Regions from separate parts of the Vibrio gigantis genome, predicted to be linked through region 2. Evidence: predicted binding sites of a transcription regulator. Region 2 holds the regulator's gene; each other region holds the start of a gene.
The links. The regulator CRP, encoded in region 2, controls carbon source genes, mostly activating them, when cyclic AMP is high. The targets are predictions, from matches to a motif close to TGTGANNNNNNTCACA.

Region 1 (3,181 bases), on a different replicon from region 2:
TAAACCACTGTTTTGGTTCTGGATTGTTACCGGTCAGGTAGCAGATACCTTTCTGGTTATCACCTTGATTCGCAATTGCCCAGCGATCTCGCCACCAACTCATGTGAACGATGTCGATCTTTTCAAAACTTTGGTCGTCTTGCCATCCGGAATCTTCCTCTACATACATTAGGTCAATATTTTGACTCTGAATGCGAGGCAAACATACGCTTAAAGCGGCAGATCTTAGTAATGGATCTTGTGGCATATAGATAGCGACGTGCTTGTCTTCATTACACATATCCAGCACATGTAGGAAGTGAGCATAAGAGGTATAAGGTGGTCGAATGAGTGCGCCTTTTGAAGGGTAGCTAAATGTGGTGAGATTCCCCATCGGATCTTCAACGTTACCTCTCGCCAGAATCACTTGGTACTGCTGTTCAATGCGCTCTTTTAGTTTGTCAGACGGCTGAGGCAGCTCGAGATTCGCTTCTGAAGAGTGATCTTTAGATACAAAGCGTGCAACATCATCATAAGGGTTGTGGTCAACGTTCCCTGATGGTTCTTCATTTTGAGAGTAGTTAACGTGCTGGCAAAGGATATAGCCAGAATGCGCCTCGCCCGTAGCGATCCAGACCACACCGTTGTTACTTTGTGGCTGTAGACGCTGGTAATGAGATGCGAATTCGTAATCTTTCGCATGGTTAACCCATCGTGCATCGATCATCGCTAATTTACGACGACAGCGGCTAGCAATATGGTCAACATGATCATAGAAAGTCTTTGGGTTGATCTCGAGTTTTCTACAGATTTCGCGTACGGAATAACCCATGAACAGTAAGCCCATGAGGTTCTCTTGAAACTGAAGTTTTTTATTGGAGCCAGACCATTTATCAACGAAGGTTGATTGGCAGTCTTTGCATCTATAGCGCTGCCTGTCGCCACTGTAGCCGAAGGCATGATAAAGATGTTTGTGGGTATGAACTGATAAGCCGAAGTTATCGCAATCATCATTACGACAAGCAGGGAGCCCGTCGCTGTGAAGTTGTCTTAGGCGATGAAGTTCGCTTAACACTTCACGATTGTTAAGTAAGGGGGGGAAAGCTCCACATTCACGACAAACCATCGCTGGACGCTTAGGGTTCGCGTGTTGCAAAACATACCGTTTTGCATCGCTCAAGCCAAAGTTGTCACACGCCAATGTTTTACAAAAGTTGAGTTGCAAACCATCCGCATCTTTTGGCAGCTTGTCGTTAGACACGATCTCCCCCTCGGGATTATTTGAGCAGCCAAGCGAGCCTGGCTGCGGGGTAACGCTTTTCAATGTATCTTTTATCAAATCGTTAGATGTTGATTGCTGTCTCTAGAGCAACTTTCATCATGTCGTTGAAAGACTTCTGACGCTCTTCAGAGCTTAGTTTCTCACCACGGATGATGTGATCTGATACTGTTAAGATAGTTAGTGCTTTAGCACCAAGATCCGCAGCAACACCGTAGATACCAGCCGCTTCCATATCAACACCTAGGATGCCTAGCTTTTCCATTTTTTCGAAAAGGTCAGCTTCTGGAGTGTAGAAAAGGTCTGCAGAGAATACGTTACCAACTTTAACTGGAACTTCTTGTGCACGTGCTTGGTTTACTGCTTCTTCTAGAAGACCGAAATCAGCGATAGCAGCGAAGTCATGGTTGTTGAAACGAATACGGTTTACTTTTGAGTCAGTAGATGCACCCATACCGATAACAACGTCCATTAGTTTAACGTCGTCACGTACTGCGCCACAGCTACCTACACGAATAACGTTTTTCACACCGTACTCAGCGATTAGCTCGTGTACGTAGATGCAGCATGATGGGATACCCATACCGTGGCCCATTACAGAAACTTTCTTACCTTTGTAAGTGCCTGTGTAGCCAAACATGTTGCGAACGTCACAAACTTGCTTCACGTCATCAAGGAATGTTTCTGCAATGTATTTTGCGCGAAGCGGGTCGCCCGGCATAAGTACTGTTTCAGCGAAATCACCAGCTTGAGCATTAATATGAGGTGTAGCCATGGTCGTTCTCCAAAGTTTAAACGGTAATTAAAGGAACAGGATTTAATCAATTACCGATTCTGTTGAATTGAATTCGTTTTGTTGAGGCAATATTAGCGAGTTAAAACGTGGCCCCATGAGACTTTAGTCACAAAACAGGCCTGTCATTATAGTTTTATTAATATTGATAACCAAATATGTTGAAAGCGTAAAGGCAATCGATTTTGTATGGGTGAATTGCAAGCTGATGAAAGGAAAAGGCCTACAGATAGACTTGTTGCTTATCGGTTTCGAGACAACAATACGTTGTAGAGACGTTTGATCAGCGATAATCTAAACTTTGATATAAAGACAAACCAAGGATTTGTATGTCGTATTGCGCTAATTCGACGCCTTTACAGTTAATGAAAACACGACTACGAAGGGCCGCGTTGCTTTCTGTGAAAACCAGTTTGATCGTTGTAGGACTCACTTCATCGTGGGTGTCTGCTGCAACCTTTGAGCTTCCTCCGAAAGAGAGCCGTATTGTGGGCAGAATACAGCAACATGAAGTGGCGGCAGGCGAAACCTTGGCTATCATCGCCAAGCAATACGATATTGGCTTTCTTTCTTTAATGGCGGCCAATAAAGGCGTGGATCCTTTTCTTCCACCGGAAGGCTATGTATTAAGCATTCCAAGCCGTTTGATCCTGCCTGATACCCCAAGAAAGGGGATTGTCATCAATCTTGCTGAATTAAGGTTGTACTATTTTGAGCCCGAGAAAAACCAGGTGCATGTCTTCCCTGTCGGCATCGGTCGAGTGGGGCGCGATACTCCCGAGATGATCACCAAGATAAGCCAAAAAAGACCGAATCCAACATGGACACCACCTCAATCAATTCGCAAAGAGTATCTTGAAAAGGGAATTGAACTACCGAGAGTGGTTCCCGCAGGTCCGGAAAATCCATTGGGTGAGTATGCTTTGAGACTTGCTTATGGTGCTGGCGACTATTTGATACATGGTACTAATAAAGACTTCGGAATAGGTCTACGAGTCAGCTCTGGTTGTATCCGAATGGAACCTAAAGATATTGAGTGGCTTTTTGAGCAAGTGAATCGTGGTGAACAGGTCACAATTATCAATGAACCGATTAAGGTGTCATTAGAACCAGATAGAAGTGTATTTGTT
Region 2 (3,181 bases):
TCAGCGTCAAGATTGGGCGGTAGATAATAATAGAACAAGTATGTCACAGGCTGATGGCTGCTGACTTTGTGTCTCAGTCTTTCCCTTTCTAATCCAAATTACTAGCTTGCTAGAACCTCTGACAAGGAGTCACCATGACGCCCGATCTACTCTTTAAATCTCTATGGGACGATTACATTCACAGGCTTTGCCCATCGGCAGAGAAAGTACATCATTTGCTAAAAGAAGATGAAGCGCTGATCAATGATCACATTGCACTGCGTACTTTCAATGTTGCCCCTCTAGGTATTGAAACGTTAGCTAAACCTTTCCTTGAGTTAGGCTATAAGGCATGTGGCGATTACCTGTTTGAGAGCAAGAAGCTAGTGGCAAAACACTACGAGCACCCAGACCCAAAACAACCGAAAGTGTTCATTAGTGAATTGAAGGTTGAAGAGTGTTCAAATGACTTACAACAGATCGTTGCTAAGTTGGTTGAGCAGGTTGATGCAAGCAAGCTTCAAGGTCATGAGTTCTTGTTTGGTGGTCGCCAATGGGATTTGAGTTTCGCTGATTTTCAAGTACTAGCAAAAGAGAGTGAATACGCGTCTTGGCTAGCGGCTCACGGTTATGGCGCCAACCACTTCACGGTTAGTGTCAATCAACTGAACAAGTTCGATGAAGTTCAGGCTGTGAATGACTACCTAAGTGAGTCGGGATTCACAATCAATGCATCTGGCGGTGAGGTAAAAGGCTCTCCAGAGGTTCTATTAGAGCAATCATCAACAATGGCGGACAAAGTGCCAGTGGCATTTGTTGAAGGCAATGAGATGATTCCTGGCGGCTTCTATGAGTTCGCTAAGCGTTATGCAATGGCGAATGGTGAGCTTTATACCGGTTTTGTCGCTGCATCAGCGGATAAGATCTTCGAAAGCACCAACGGATAAAAGAAGATACGTGCACGGGCTTTGCCCTAGAGACTAGGGTACGCTTCGCTTCGAGAATGTTTACAAGGCGAGAGCCTCATGTGTTCCATTCGTATCTTGTATCTGATCTTTAGATAATAAAAAAGCCACCAAATTCGCATTTGGTGGCTTTCAAATTTTTGGCTCAGTTAATCGAGATTAACGAGTGCCGTATACCACGATAGTTTTACCGTGTGCAGAAATTAGGTTCTGCTCTTCAAGCATCTTCAAGATACGACCTACTGTCTCACGAGAACAACCAACGATCTGGCCAATCTCTTGACGAGTGATCTTGATTTGCATGCCGTCAGGGTGAGTCATTGCATCTGGCTGTTTCGCTAGGTTTAGTAGCGTTTGAGCGATACGACCTGTTACGTCAAGGAACGCTAAGTCACCAACCTTTTGGCTAGTTACTTGTAGACGGTTTGCCATTTGCGCAGAAAGGCGCATTAGGATGTCTGGGTTCACTTGGATAAGTTGACGGAATTTCTTGAAAGAAATCTCAGCTACTTCACAAGGAGATTTAGCACGAACCCAAGCTGTACGCTCTTGGTCTTCTTCGAACAAGCCAAGCTCACCGATGAAGTCGCCTTGGTTTAGGTAAGAAAGAATCATTTCCTTACCTTCTTCGTCTTTGATAAGAACTGCCACAGAACCTTTAACGATGTAGTACAAGGTTTCTGCCTTTTCACCAGCATGAATCAAAGTACTTTTTGAAGGGTACTTATGAATATGACAGTGTGAAAGGAACCACTCTAATGTTGGATCGGTTTGAGGTTTACCTAGAACCATAATATCTCACTTCCTCTGCAGGGTATGCTTGCCGCTTTCCGTATTTTAGCTAAGCCTGGATTGACTTTTAGGATAAGAGCACTCGTTGAGCGCTGCAAGCTATCTTGTGTTTCGTTTAAGAATAGTATCCTTTTTCAGGTACTATTTCTTGATTTTAATCGTGACCAAGCTACGATTTTTTACGCAAAATTGTGCACATGATCACGGTATGAAAAGTAATCAACCAGAATGTTGTTTTGTTAACCTATTTTTCCGGTTTCGATGAGTTGTTGTAGAATTGGCCTCACAATGAGCTCCATAGCAAAACTCATCTTGCCTCCAGGTACTACGAGCGTGTTATGACGAGACATAAACGAGCCATCAATCATAGCCAGAAGGTAGGGGAAATCGACATTTTTGATGCCACGCAAACGTATAACCACGAAGCTTTCGTCTAAACTCGGAATCCCTTTGGCGTTAAGTGGGTTCGATGTATCTACGGTTGGAACACGCTGAAAGTTGATATGAGTACGCGAAAATTGCGGGGTAATGTAGTTAAGGTAATCATCCATTGAACGAACAATGGAGTCCATTACTGCTTCGCGTGAGTGGCCACGATCGCGGGTATCACGAACGAATTTTTGGATCCATTCTAGGTTTACGATCGGTACCATGCCGATCAGCAAGTCGACGTGTTGAGAAACGTTAATGTCACCATCAACCACACCGCCGTGCAGGCCTTCGTAAAACATCACATCGGAATTTTCAGGGATATCTTGCCATGGCGTGAAGGTGCCCGGCATTTGATTGTAAGGCACGGCTTCATCGAAGGTGTGTAGGTAGCTACGTACCTTACCTGTACCTTCGTTACCGTATTTACGGAAGAATTCTTCTAGCGCACCAAAGTCGTTGGCTTGTGGACCAAAGTAGCTGATGTGCTTACCTTGCTCGCGCGCTTTGCGGATTTCGACATCCATTTCTGGTCGAGTGAAGCGATGGAAACTATCCCCTTCAACCCAAGCAGCCTTCACGTCCATCATATTGAACATTTTTCGGAAGGCTTCTGAGGTAGTGGTGGTGCCGGCTCCAGATGAACCCGTCACCGCAATAATTGGATGTTTAGCGGACATGACAACCCTTGTCTTTTGAGTAACTTACTTGTTAGCAATCGTTTACCACTATAACACGGCTCCTTTATGAGCGCAGCCTAGAAGCGTTTTGTGACTTGAATATCAACGGTTTCATGGAGCTCAGAAAACACGATACTGACTTCTCCTGAAGCTAATTGATGTTTCACTTGGTCAATCTTGTTTTGCAGTGAAACCTCTACATCGCCGTAATCTGTACCTTCACGCAGCACGAATTCTTTGATGAGGTTTTCTAGCGTCTCAGGCTCGATATCTTTCCATGGGATGATCATAAATACTTCTCTCTTTTATGTTCATTAGGGCGTGTTGATCTTTCGT
Region 3 (3,181 bases), 1.5 Mb from region 2:
ATCACTTCAAAACAGGGCGAGAACGCGATTGACCGTATTCTTCACCTGATTGAAGAAGCCGAGTCTCGTAAAGCACCACTAGAACGATTCCTCGATAAGTTTAGTCGTTGGTACACACCATTAATGATGGTGGTGGCTTTACTGGTGATCATCACACCACCATTGTTGTTTGCACAGCCATGGGAAACCTGGGTCTATCGTGGCTTAGCGCTATTGTTGATTGCTTGCCCGTGTGCATTAGTTATCTCAACACCTGCAGCGATTACCTCTGGTTTAGCTGCTGCGGCGAAACGTGGCGCACTTATTAAAGGTGGTGCAGCATTGGAGCAGCTTGGCAAAATCCAAACTATTGCTTTCGATAAGACAGGCACCCTGACTGAAGGTAAGCCTCAGGTTACGGACATTCAGCCTTTATCAGGTTGGCAACAAGATGCGATGCTGCGTGTGGTTGGGGCAATTGAAGTCGGGTCTACTCACCCATTGGCGCAGTCACTTGTCGCTAAAGTAAAAGAGCTGAACGTTGAGATTCCAGAATCTCACAATAAGAAAGCGCTGATTGGTAGCGGTGTTGAAGGCGATGTTGATGGTGTTAAATATCAGGTTCTGTCACCGTCTAAAGTAACCATCGATCTTGGTACCGATGTTGTTTCTCAGATAGAAGCATTAGAAGGTGAGGGTAAGACGGTTGTGGTTGCGCTTAAAGATCAAGAAGTATCAACAGAGCACGCGACTCCAATTGGTTTGATTGCTTGGCAAGATACGTTGCGCAGTGACGCTAAAGTTGCGATTGAGCGACTTAATGACCTAGGTATTCAATCTATCATGCTGACGGGTGATAACCCGCGAAGTGCAGCAGCAATCAGTGGCAAGATTGGTATGCAGTACAAAGCAAGCCTGCTTCCAAGCGATAAGGTGTCGTATGTCGAAGAGCTATCGCAACAGTCGCACGTTGCTATGGTTGGTGATGGCATTAATGACGCGCCAGCAATGAAAACCGCGAATGTGGGTATTGCCATGGGCGGAGGTACAGACGTAGCTTTGGAAACCGCGGATTCAGCACTGACTCATAACCGTTTAACTGAGCTGCCAGCGATGATTGAACTGTCGCAAGCAACTATGAACAACATCCGTCAAAACGTCGCTCTTGCGCTTGGTTTGAAAGGCGTATTCTTAGTGACAAGTTTGCTGGGTATTACGGGCTTGTGGGTGGCAGTTTTAGCGGATAGTGGTGCGACAGCTTTGGTAACATTAAACGCTCTGCGCCTGCTTCGTTTCAAGTCTAAAGCAGACTAAGCACAGCTTACTGATATAGATTAGTCTTATTCAAAAACGACTAATATAAAAACGCCTTTAGCGGTAATACGTTAAAGGCGTTTTTTGTCTCGTTAGTATGCAACACAGGCATTCGGATTGCTTATTTTTGTGATACCAATCGGTTTTTTGTGAAACTTGAATTCTTGTTGCGATCATTAGTGTGAGTTGTGTCACTTCATTTTGTAATAAGCTTGGTTAGAGTGTGTTCGTACCCCACGAATTTACTATGAGCTTAAATAAGGGTAAAAAGCCCAATAAGCCAAAAGGAGCGAACTATGTCTCAAGCTGTTTTCCACTTAGGTGTTACTGAAGCAGATCTTAACGGTGCTACTCTCGCGATCATCCCTGGTGATCCTGCTCGTGTGCAAAAAATTGCAGAAGAGATGGAGAACCCTGAATTCCTTGCTAGTCACCGTGAATACACGCTTTACCGCGCAGAGCTAGACGGCAAGCCAGTTGTTGTATGTTCAACTGGTATCGGTGGTCCATCTACTTCTATCGCAGTTGAAGAGCTTGCTCAACTTGGTGTTCGCACTTTCCTACGTGTTGGTACTACTGGTGCTATCCAACCTCACGTAAACGTGGGTGACATGATTGTTTCTACAGGTTCTGTTCGTTTAGACGGCGCTAGCCTGCACTTTGCGCCAATGGAGTTCCCAGCAGTTGCTGACTTCGAAGTTGCAACGGCAATGAAAGCGGCAGTTGAAGAATCAGGCGCAACAGTTCACATGGGCGTAACTGCTTCAAGTGATACGTTCTACCCAGGTCAAGAGCGTTACGACACGTTCTCTGGTCGCGTTGTTAAGCGTTTCCAAGGTTCTATGCAAGAATGGCAAGACATGGGCGTTCTAAACTTCGAGATGGAATCTGCAACATTGCTAACTATGTGTGCAAGCTCTGGTCTGAAAGCAGGTTGTGTGGCTGGTGTGATTATCAACCGTACTCAAAAAGAGACGCCTGATCACGATACACTGAAAGTAACAGAAGCTCGTTCAATCAAAGTGGTTGTAGAAGCTGCTCGTAAAATGCTTTAAGTACGTAACCGTACTTTTAGTCTTAAAGTGCATTAAGTCTTAAATCGACTTCAAATTTTGAAAATGGCCGTATCGAATGATGCGGCCATTTTTTATTTCCTCTTTGAGTAATAGAGAGAAAGTAGACAGCAAAAAGTATCAGAAACAAAAAAGGCGAGTGACTTAATCGCCATCCGCCTTTTGAACATTTGCTTAAGAGAGCTTTGCTCATAGAGTCTACTTGTTTTTAGTACTCTAGATCTTCATTACCGCCAGCGGCTGTAAACCATGCTGTGAGGTGTGTTTTAAGATCTTTTAATTCATCAGGGCCAATCAACGCAAGGCCAAGATCTTCCGCTCGTGTGATGTCATTGTGGCGAAGAGGGCGGAAGCTAACCAACATTGCACGGGCTTGTAGACCACCTAGCAGGTCTCTCAGCGATTCCAGTTTGTATAACGTGTCATCACCATCATCACGCATGCCTTTGGTCTTACATTCGATGATGTGTAGCTTATTGTTCACTACTGATGCAACATCAAGCTCGTTTCGAACTTCACGCTCACCTAATTGACGGTATACCTGAACATTCAAAGAGCGATCTTGAATGGTCGGCATGTCATCTTGGATCTGCTTGACCGTGCTGTGAACCAATGTTTCAAGCCATTCACCGTTTGAGAAGCGGCGCGCGTCTTCATTGGCAAAGGTTAAAATACCATTGTCGTAAGTCGCAATCTTAGCTTCAACCAAATCGCTCAGCAGCATGTTTAGCTCTCGATAGCCTTGTTGCTTCTCAGATAGCCCAACATCAAGTTTCTGTTCCTTACGGCAGGTTGTTGCAAGGTAGTTCAATGTT
Region 4 (3,181 bases), 830 kb from region 2:
TCCCAGTTAGCCACCATTGCTGCTGGCAAGTAATTCTCGAAGTTGATGAGTTAGCATGCTGTTTAACCAGATGGTTAGTGAGTCGTGTTCTGAAATGAAAAAAGGGTTATTGAACTTGGTTCGATAACCCTTTTTTGCCTCTGAGATTAGGTAAATCGCTTTGCCTTATGGTCAAACATTAGGTGACAGGTAAGATTCTCATACAGTTGGTTGACCCCGCCACATCCATAATATCGCCTTGAGTGACGATCACTAGGTCGCCAAACTTAAGGTGTCCTTTCTCCTTAAGACAGGTGAGCGTAGATAGTGCAATGTCAAAGCTGTCTTTGGCTTCTGTCTCGAAGTAGATAGGCGTCACGCCTCGGTATAAGGTACAGCGATTAAGCGTTCCTTCGTTGCGAGACAGTGCGTAGATAGGCATGTCAGCACTTAATCGAGACATCATAAGAGCAGTGCGGCCTGACTCGGTGAGAGTGACTACGCCTTTAATGCCTTCCATGTGGTTTGCAGAGTAGATAGTCGCCATAGAAACGGTTTCTTCTGCGGTAACAAAGGTGCGATCAATACGGTAATTAGATTGGTTAACACCCGCCATTTTCTCTGCACCAATACACACTTCTGCCATTGATTTTACGGTTTCGACTGGGTAATCACCTGCCGCGGTTTCACCTGAAAGCATCACCGCGTCGGTGCCATCCAGTACCGCATTGGCAACGTCCATTACTTCTGCACGTGTTGGCATTGGCGCTGAAATCATTGATTCCATCATCTGAGTTGCAGTGATCACTGTTCGGTTAAGCGCTCTAGCACGGCGTATAAGCTGTTTTTGCACACCGACTAACTCAGGGTCACCAATTTCTACTCCGAGGTCACCACGAGCCACCATGACCACATCTGAGGCCATTATGATGTCATCCATGTTCTCAACAGTGGCTACCGTCTCTGCTCGTTCCACTTTTGCCACTAAGTGAGCTTCTAAACCAGCTTCCCGTGCAAGCTGACGAGCGTAGTGCATGTCTTCACCGTTGCGTGGGAAAGACACGGCTAGGTAATCCACTTTGATTTGTGCTGCGGTGACGATATCGCGCTTGTCTTTTTCTGTTAGCGCTTCCGCGGAAAGGCCACCGCCTTTTTTGTTGATGCCTTTGTTATTGGAGAGAGGGCCACCAATGATAACTTCGGTGTGAACACGGCAACCTTCCACTTTGGTTACTTTCAGTTGTACACGTCCATCGTCAAGCAACAGGATATCGCCGGCGGATACGTCGTTAGGCAGTTCTTTGTAATCAAGGCCAACAGCTTGTTGGTTGCCTTCACCTAAACCTAGGCTGCTATCGAGAGTAAATTGGTCGCCAACGGCCAATTGGATTTTACCATCTTTGAATGTCGACACACGAATCTTGGGACCTTGTAAGTCACCGAGGATAGCGATTTGAGTGCCGTGTCTTTTTGCTATTGCTCTGACTTTTTCTGCGCGTTGTATATGGTCATTGCTAGTGCCGTGAGAGAAGTTCATACGGACGATATTGGCACCGGCTTTGATGATCTCTTCAAGCACGTTACCTTTATCAGTAGAAGGGCCTAGCGTTGTGACGATTTTCGTTTTTCTTAATTCGGCTGTCATGAATACTCCTAGAGTGAGGCCAAGTAATCTTTTAAAAGACTGAATTAAGTATATGCATTAATTGATAATTTATTGGGAGCTAGGAGGATATTTCTTGATTTCCCTTTAATTATTGAATTCAGGGCTCAAACGCGATGTTTTATTCTGAAAATTAAGTCGCAAATTATCGATATGGGTGTTAATTTTCCTCGAACTATTTGACTCGATACACAAAGATTCATGTATATACGTGATACTGGTCACGGCGATATACCAAGTGACTTCACAATTACTTCGCAAAGTAAAAAAATTACCTCGTTGATGATTTCTGGAGCGTAAAATGTACATGGCTCAACCGGGCCATATTGATCATATCAAACAGGTCAATGCTGGTCGTGTATATAAACTAATTGACCTTAAAGGTCCTATTTCTCGTATCGATCTGTCCAAGCAAAGTGAATTGGCTCCGGCGAGTATTACTAAAATTACCCGTGAACTCATTGAAGCTCACCTTATTCACGAAACGACGGTTCAAGAAGCCACGACGCGTGGGCGTCCTGCTGTCGGTTTGCAAACCAATAATGAAGGTTGGCAATTTTTGTCGATGCGTCTTGGTCGTGGATACTTGACGATAGCGCTTCATGAATTGGGCGGCGACGTGCTTATCGATACCAAAATTGATATCCATGAACGTGATCAAGATGATGTGCTTGCGCGTCTTCTCCATGAAATCGATGAGTTCTTCCAAACTTATGCCGAGCAACTCGACAGGGTGACGAGTATCGCTATCACACTGCCAGGCCTGGTGAATTCAGAGCAAGGTATTGTGTTGCAGATGCCGCACTATAATGTTGAAAACTTAGCGTTAGGGCCGGAGATCTACAAAGAAACAGGTCTGCCAGTTTTTATTGCGAATGATACTCGCGCTTGGGCACTGGCAGAAAAGCTGTTTGGTAACTCACAAGATAACGACAACTCTGTTCTTATCTCTATTCACCATGGTCTAGGTGCCGGTATCATTCTTGATGGTCGCGTACTGCAAGGACGTCACGGTAACATCGGTGAGTTGGGGCATATTCAGATCGATAAAGAAGGCAAGCTTTGTCATTGTGGCAACCGAGGTTGCTTAGAAACTGTCGCGAGTTCTCAAGCGATCCGTGAGCAAGTCAAAGAGCGACTGGCAAATGGTGAAGAATCAACGCTTACTGTGTTTGAAGATGTCACAATTGAACAAATCTGCGCGGCTGCTGCTGATGGGGATCCATTGGCTGTCGAAGTGATTGAACAGCTAGGCCGTTACTTAGGCTCTGCGATTGCGATTGTGATTAACCTATTCAACCCCGAGAAAATTTTGGTGGGTGGTGTGATCAATCAGGCGAAGAGCGTGTTATATCCGGCGATTCAAAAGTGCATCGAAGAGCAGAGTCTATCTGTTTACCATAAAGACTTAGAGCTGGTGGAATCTCGTTTTTATAAGCAGGCAACCATGCCAGGTGCAGCGCTCATCAAGCAGGCTTTATATGATGGCCAATTGTTAATGAAAGTTATTGAAGGCTAACCCCTTTTTCTTGTCTTGTA

Region 1: deoD (purine-nucleoside phosphorylase) is a predicted target of CRP. The motif match lies at 2,150-2,165, and genes of this name have one in related genera.
Region 3: udp (uridine phosphorylase) is a predicted target of CRP. The motif match lies at 1,474-1,489, and genes of this name have one in related genera.
Region 4: mlc (sugar metabolism global transcriptional regulator Mlc) is a predicted target of CRP. The motif match lies at 1,853-1,868, and genes of this name have one in related genera.

What each region holds. Positions count from the first base shown of each region.
Region 1 covers NZ_AP025493.1:1,607,197-1,610,377, forward strand. Annotated here, with positions in the region: gene OCV56_RS23185 (lactate dehydrogenase) at 1-1,240, opposite strand, end outside; gene deoD (purine-nucleoside phosphorylase) at 1,323-2,033, opposite strand; gene OCV56_RS23195 (L,D-transpeptidase family protein) at 2,381-3,181, shown strand, end outside.
Region 2 covers NZ_AP025492.1:3,246,426-3,249,606, reverse strand. Annotated here, with positions in the region: gene OCV56_RS14645 (DUF1338 domain-containing protein) at 135-926, shown strand; gene crp (cAMP-activated global transcriptional regulator CRP) at 1,104-1,736, opposite strand; gene OCV56_RS14635 (phosphoribulokinase) at 1,976-2,845, opposite strand; gene OCV56_RS14630 (YheU family protein) at 2,923-3,135, opposite strand.
Region 3 covers NZ_AP025492.1:1,131,661-1,134,841, forward strand. Annotated here, with positions in the region: gene OCV56_RS05170 (zinc/cadmium/mercury/lead-transporting ATPase) at 1-1,293, shown strand, start outside; gene udp (uridine phosphorylase) at 1,590-2,348, shown strand; gene OCV56_RS05180 (DUF1887 family protein) at 2,575-3,181, opposite strand, start outside.
Region 4 covers NZ_AP025492.1:2,413,219-2,416,399, reverse strand. Annotated here, with positions in the region: gene OCV56_RS10550 (patatin-like phospholipase family protein) at 1-33, shown strand, start outside; gene pyk (pyruvate kinase) at 179-1,624, opposite strand; gene mlc (sugar metabolism global transcriptional regulator Mlc) at 1,944-3,161, shown strand.